DNA from 2 places in the Actinoplanes sp. NPDC051851 genome. Region 1 is predicted to be linked to the other one. Evidence: riboswitches for the same ligand, from Rfam matches in the RefSeq annotation. Region 1 holds a riboswitch; the other holds the start of a gene.
What was found. A riboswitch is a leader RNA that binds a small molecule or an ion and turns the genes downstream of it on or off. The one in region 1 is predicted to bind cyclic di-AMP.
Positions count from the first base shown of each region.

Region 2: another riboswitch for cyclic di-AMP. It lies ahead of AB0M08_RS27065 (hypothetical protein); the one in region 1 lies ahead of AB0M08_RS39565 (NlpC/P60 family protein).

Region 1 is NZ_JBFAYF010000066.1:27,936-31,327, reverse strand. It holds gene AB0M08_RS39575 (epoxide hydrolase family protein) at 1-137, opposite strand, end outside; gene AB0M08_RS39570 (MarR family transcriptional regulator) at 206-625, shown strand; gene AB0M08_RS39565 (NlpC/P60 family protein) at 734-1,717, opposite strand; cyclic di-AMP (ydaO/yuaA leader) riboswitch at 1,734-1,867, opposite strand; gene AB0M08_RS39560 (M56 family metallopeptidase) at 1,987-2,901, opposite strand; gene AB0M08_RS39555 (BlaI/MecI/CopY family transcriptional regulator) at 2,898-3,251, opposite strand; gene AB0M08_RS39550 (cytochrome ubiquinol oxidase subunit I) at 3,328-3,392, shown strand, end outside.
Region 2 is NZ_JBFAYF010000031.1:53,595-56,986, forward strand. It holds gene AB0M08_RS27060 (glycoside hydrolase family 65 protein) at 1-756, shown strand, start outside; gene AB0M08_RS27065 (hypothetical protein) at 827-1,870, opposite strand; cyclic di-AMP (ydaO/yuaA leader) riboswitch at 1,874-2,010, opposite strand; cyclic di-AMP (ydaO/yuaA leader) riboswitch at 2,218-2,353, shown strand; gene AB0M08_RS27070 (hypothetical protein) at 2,425-3,392, shown strand, end outside.

The DNA.
Region 1 (3,392 bases):
CGGACCCGGGCGAGCGGGATGCCGTAGTCGTCGCTCGCGCCGGCACCGGGGAGCTCATCGGGCCAGCGGGCACCGGCGAGGCGGGCATGCAGGTCGTCGAGGTCGGACCGGGGGACGTGGAGGCGGAATTCATTCATGTCTCTAACGTTCATATGACTAACGTTAGACTCACTAACGTTAGGAGGGCCAATGTTATCCTGGACACATGGATCATCTGGCTAGCTGGCTGCTGTCACAGACGGCCGCGTACGCGCATCGGCTCGTCGGGGACGGGTTCGCGGCGGTCGGGGCGCGGGGATACCACTACCGGCTGCTGGCGTCGCTGGAGGCGGACGGGGCGGCCAGTCAGGCGGCGCTCGGGCGGCGGACCGGGATCCATCTCAGCGACCTGGTCGGCGCGCTGAACGAGCTGGAGGGGGCCGGCTTCGTGGCCCGGTCACCCGATCCGGCGGACCGGCGGCGGAACGTGATCACGCTGACCGGGGCGGGGGCGGCGCGAGCGAAGGAGCTGGGGGAACGGGTGGCCGAGGTCCAGGACGAACTGCTGGAGCCGCTGTCGGAGGCCGAGCGGGAGCAGCTCACCAGACTGCTGCGGAGGCTGCTCGACCATCATCGGGGCGGGTGACCGCACTGCTCCGGGCGTACGGGAGAAGCTTCCGGGCGTACGGGAGAAGCCGGGGCAGAGAGGGCCGCCACCGCCGGAGCGGAAGCGGCCCTCTGCGCGGAATGACCACTAAGCCGGTCGGCGATAGCCCGCGATCGGCCCTCGATCAATCGTCGCCATCCGCACATAGTCGCCCGTGTGCGGGGCGTGGACCACCATGCCGCCACCGATGTAGATGGCCACGTGGTGCACGTCGGAGTAGTAGAAGACCAGGTCGCCGGGCTTCAATTCGCTCCGGCTGACCGCCTTGGTGGAGTTCCACTGATCCTTCGTGTAGTGCTCCAGGCTGACGCCGACCGAGGCCCACGCCGCCTTCGTCAGACCCGAGCAGTCGTAGCTGTTCGGACCCTCCGAGCCGAAGACGTAGGGCTTGCCGATCAGGTCGCACGCCTTCTGAGCGGCCCGTCCACCCTTGTCGTTGGTGTAGGTGACCGGGCAGGGCCCCGTCTTGTACGGGCCGTCGTCGGCGTCCGACGCCTTGTACGCCGTCAGCCGCAGCTTCTGGAGCGACGTGATCTCCTTCTCGATCGCCACCTTCTTGGTCTTCAGGTCGGCGTCGCGGGTGGAGATCTCGGCGGCAAGCTTGTCCAGGGTCTGCTTGTCGGCGGCGTACTTGTTGCGCAGTTTCACCACACTGGCGATCGAATCCTCGCGGCTCTGGGAGAACTGGTCGAGATACGTGAGCTTCTCGGTCAGTCCGTCGGCCGAGCCGCTCTCCAGGAGAGCCGTGAAGACGCTCGGCGGGCCCTGCATGTAGGCGTCCGCGGCGAGACCGCGCACGTCCTTCATCGCGGCCTCGACCTGAGCCTCCAGCGGATCGAGCTTCTTGGCGAGATCCTTCTGCTGCTTCTGCAGCTTGGTCAGCTTGCCGTGCACGTCGTTGTAGTCCTCGATGACGGGCTCGAGCTCGTTCCACTGCTTGTCGATCTTGTCCTCGACGCTGGACGGCGAGGGTGTGGCGTGGGCAACTGCAGGACCGGTGAGAACGATTCCGGCCGCGGCGACGGCGCACAGCACACTGTGCACCAGGCCGCGCACACCAATCCGTTTCACGTGGGCGCGTTGTCCTTTCTTCCCACTCGGCCGCCGACCGGGTTAGCTGTCGGGTTCGGGCGGGAAGCACGCCCGGCCGCGGGGTACGCGGCTTCACCCCGGGAACGTGGGTCCCCGGCTCGCCTCTCGGCGATTAGGCGGTGGTTCGTCAGATCGGCCGGATGGACGATGGGGGGCTGCCGAACCGGGGACCACCGTACTCGGATCATGGGGCCAAATGAAGCGCGCGCCGGGAGGGATACCGCACGCACACCCCCCGATACGCAGGGTCACCGAAACGGCCAGGCTTTCAGGGCCAGCGTGAGCCAGGGCACCACGACGATCACGGTGGGTAGCACGACGAGCCCGATCGCCCCGGCGCCGGCAACGGCGGTGAGGGGGCTCGAGGTCCGGTCCGGGCCGTCCAGGCGGTCCAGTCGGCGGCGCCGCGCCTCCCCCGCCCGGCCGGCCGGCGCGGCCTCCCCGGCGAGCGGCACGGCGTCGGAGAGACGGGCGAGCGCGGCCCGCAGCGGGTCCGGCCCGGTGCGGCGGCGCGCGGCGTCGTCCGCCACCATCTCCAGCAGCTCGTGTACGGCGTCCAGCGGCGCCCGGCTCCGCAGCGGCGGCGGCACGGCCTGATAGAACGCGGTGAAGCTCTCCATCACCAGCTCGTGCCGGTGCCGCAGGTGCGCCCGCTCGTGGGCGAGGACCGCGTCGACCTGCGGGGCGTCCAGCACACGCAGCACGGCGTCGGAGAGCACCACGCGGGGTTCGCGCCCGGGGACGCAGTAGGCCAGCGGCAGGGGGCCGTCGAGGACCCGTACCTCGTCGCCGCTCAGTTCCTGGTGGCGCTCCACCCGGTCGAGCAGGTCGACCAGCATCCGGTGCCGGGCCCGTCGCGCCCGCGCCCGGTAGGTCACCCGGCCGAGCGAGATCAGCAGCCGGATCACGATCGTCCCGGCCACCAGGAGCGAGAAGACCAGCGCGGCGGCGGTGATCGGGTGCTCGGCGCCGGCCTCGCGGGTCAGTTCCTCGGGGCCGGCGAGCACCACACCGAGGGCGCAGAGCACCGCGGTCAGGGTGATCGCCTGCCAGAGCAGGACGGCGGCGGCCGGCGCGCGGTCCGGCCAGCGTGCGGCGGCCAGCACACCCGGGACGACCAGCGAGAGGGTCAGCCCGAGCGCACCCAGGACGAGTGCCGTCACGTCTCGTTGTTTTTAGCTTCTTCCATGGCGGCCGCAAGGGTACCCGGCGGGAGCTGGCCCAGGAAGTACGCGAGGGCGGCGTCCTGGTCGGTGGTGGAGCTGAGCGCGTCCATCATCAGGGCCGCGGTCATCTCCTCGCGGCTCTGCGCCGGCACGTACCGGTACGCGCGGTCGGCCTTCTGCTGGATCACCAGGCGTTTCTTGGCGAGGCGGTCGAGCACGGTCATCACGGTCGTGTACGCCAGATCACGGTCGCGGCCGACCCGCTCGTGAACCTGCCGTACGGTCAGCGGCTCGCGAGCGTCCCAGAGCTGTGCCATGACCTCACGTTCGAGGTCGCCAAGTGCCATGTGTCCCATCCTACTAGGGCCAGTCGTACTACGTTGCGTAGTATCTACTACGAAGAGTCGTAGAAGGGGCTACCCGATGGACGTGCTCGACCTGACGCGCTTGCAGTTCGCGGTCGTGACGATCTACCACTACCTGTTCGT
Region 2 (3,392 bases), on a different contig from region 1:
GCGGCTGCCGTGCACATCCCGTACGACAAGGAGCTCGGCGTCCACCAGCAGTGCGAGGGCTTCACCCGCCTGCAGGAGTGGGACTTCGAGGGCACGCCGCCCGAGGGCTACCCACTCCTGCTGAACTTCCCGTACTTCGACCTGTACCGCAAGCAGGTGGTCAAGCAGGCCGACCTGGTCATGGCGATGTACATCCGGGGTGACGCCTTCACGCCGGAGGAGAAGGCGCGCAACTTCGCGTACTACGACGCCCGGACCGTGCGGGACTCGTCGCTGTCGGCCTGCATCCAGGCGGTGATGGCGGCCGAGACCGGGCACCTCGAGCTGGCCCACGACTACCTGGGCGAGGCCGCCCTGATGGACCTGCACGACCTGCACCAGAACGCCCGTGACGGCGTCCACGTGGCGTCGCTGGCGGGTTCCTGGATCGCGCTGGTCGCCGGCCTCGGCGGCATGCGCGACTTCCAGGGGCAGCTCTCGTTCGCGCCGCGGCTGCCCAGCCGGATCAACAACCTGGAGTTCTCGCTGCTCTGGCGGGGTCTGCGGCTGCGGGTGAACGTGACCGCCGACGAGGTCACCTACTCGCTGCGCAACGGCGGGGGGTCGGCCCGGCTCACGCTGCTGCACCACGGCAAGGAGCTGGAGGTGACCCAGGTGCGGCCGGTCACCATGGCCATCCCGCCGGCGGCGCCGGTCGGCCCCGCGCCGTCTCAGCCGGCGGGCCGCGCCCCGGTGCGCCGGAACACCAGCAGCTGATCTTCCCGGTACGCACGAAGGCCCCCGACCGCAGTGGCCGGGGGCCTTTCGTATCGGTGCTCGGTACTTCCTAGAGCAGCGAGACGTGCACGTGGTCGGTGTGGTCGCTCACACCGTGGTACGCGTGCCAGGTCCCGGTCGCCGGGAACCAGATCTGCTTGTACCAGATCACGTAGTAGATGCCGAGCCGGTCGGCGTTGCGCACGAGGAACGCGGTGAGGTCGTTGCCGTACCGCATCATGTCGTTGTTGTGCGCCGACGAGAAGCCGCTCTTCTGCAGTGACCAGTCACACGCCCGGCCCTTGGGGTGCTCGAACGGGCCGCCGTCCCGGTGACAACCGACGAAGCGGTTGAATCCGGCCTTCTTCACCTCCTGGTAGAGGTGCAGCGTCCGCTTGGTGATGCAGCCGTTGGTGGTCGGGTCGTTCTGGGTGCACGACTCGGCGGAGAAGCCGCCGCTGGCGTTGCGCGGCGCCGGATCCGCGACCTTGGAGACCGCGTCGACCATGCCCTGCGTGATGGTCTTGTTGATCCCGGTGTCACCGCCGAGCAGGGCCACCTGCTTGTCGGCCGACGTCTTCTGCTGCTTCTGCACGGCGAGCTGCTGCTGCTCGGTCTTGAGCTCGGCGTCGAGCGCGGTCTTCGCCGTGGTGATCTCGGTGAGCGCCGTGTTCAGCTCGTGCAGCTTCTGGTCGTGCAGCTTGTTGATCTCTTCGAGGGAGATCGCCTTGTTCAGGAAGTCCTGGGACGAGTCGCTGCCGAGCAGGAAGCCGACCGCGCTCAGGTTGCCGGTCTGGTACTGCTGCTTGGCGATCGCGTTGACCTCGGGCACCAGGGCGTCCCGGCGCTTCTCCGCGTCCGAGATCTTGGTGGCCAGCGTCTTCTGCGCCTTCTGCGATTTCGTCACCGCGGCCTTGGCGTTCACGTACCGCCGGTTGGTCGCTTCGAGCTGGTCGGAGAGGAGGTCGGGCTGTTCCTCCTCGTCCTCCTCGGAACTGGTGGAGGAGCTGGCGCTCGGTGCGGCGCTCGCCGGTGCGGAGGGTGCCACCAGGAACGCGGTCGCCACGAGCGGCGCCAGGGCCAATATCAGCCACCGGCGGGGACGTGCGGTCATCAACAATCCTTCCTTGTCACCGCCGACCGGGTTAGCTGACGGGTTCGGGACGGAAGAGATCCCTACCGCGCGAGGCGGATTCACCCCAGTGACCTGGGTCCCCGGCTCGCCCTTGCGGGGCGATTGGGCGGTGGCCTGCCGGCAACTCGGGGGCGGTGCCGTCCGGGCAGGACCGGCGAAGAGTTTACCCGAGATATCGCCATCCATGACGACCGAAGAAATGGCTAAAATCGTTACCGGTCAACGACTTTCCGTAGTTAGGTGACGTCATGTGATTGCCCTGTCGCCATGCGTACGAGAACTGTCGATTCCTCGATCGAGTGGGTATGGTCGGTTCGGTTCCCACCCGGGGACCGCCGCCTAATCGCCCGAGTGGGCGAGCCGGGGAACCATTTCTTCCGGGGTGAATCCGCCACGTGCGGTAGGGATTTCCTTCGTCCCGAACCCGTCAGCTAACCCGGCCGGCGGCCGACGGAAGGAAATGGCCTGTGCAGTCAGTACCTGCGCGGCGACGGTGGGTGGCGATCTTCGCTCTCCTCCTTGCCGCATGCGGGGTGACCGGTATAGCGACGCCGGCCTCCGCCGCGCCCCGCCCGCTCGCCGCGCCCGGTGAATCGGGTGACGACGGTGAGGGCGGCTCCAAGTCCCTGCTCGAACAACTCGACTCCGCCTCCAAGGGTTACGTCGAGGCCAAGGCGAAGCTGAAGACCTCGAAGGCGCAGCAGACCAAGCTGGCCGCCGAGATCAAGACGCTGGACGCGTCGATCGGCCCGCAGCAGGCGGCGCTGGACCAGATCGCGGTCCAGGCGTACACGACCGGCCGGCTCGGCCCGATCAGCGCGCTGCTCACCGCGGACTCCTCGGGCGCCTTCCTGGACCGGGCCATCACGCTCGGCACCGTGGCGGTCCAGCAGAACCAGGCGATCACCGATCTCCGGACCACGCTGACCAGCCAGCAGAAGGCCAAGACCGCGATCGAGGCCACCATCGTCGACCAGCAGAAGCAGGTCAACGTGATGGCCAAGAAGAAGCTGCAGGTCGAGACCGCCCTGAAGAACGCGAACCAGGGTGACGACGCCGACGGCGACAGCGGCAGCGGGGACAGTGCCTCGGCCGACGAGCCCTCCGGCAGCCTCGCCGGCGGGTGCACCGAGAACGACCCGACCACCACCGGCTGCATCACGCCGCGCCTGCTGTACGCCCTCAAGCAGGCCCAGAAGGACGGGTTCACCCGGTACGTCGCGTGCTTCCGGCACCAGAACAGCGGTGAGCATCCGAAGGGCCGGGCCTGTGACTTCGCCGCCGACAAGAACGGCTTCGGCGGGGTCGCCACCGGCGCCAGCAAGACGTACGGCAACAACCTGGCGAACTACTTCATCAAGAACTCCGACACGCTCGGGGTGCTCTACGTGATCTGGTTCAAGCGGATCTGGTTGCCGAGCAGCGGCTGGAAGTCGTACTCCGGGGCCGGCGGGACACCGTCGACCGACCACACGAACCACGTGCATCTCTCGGTGACCTG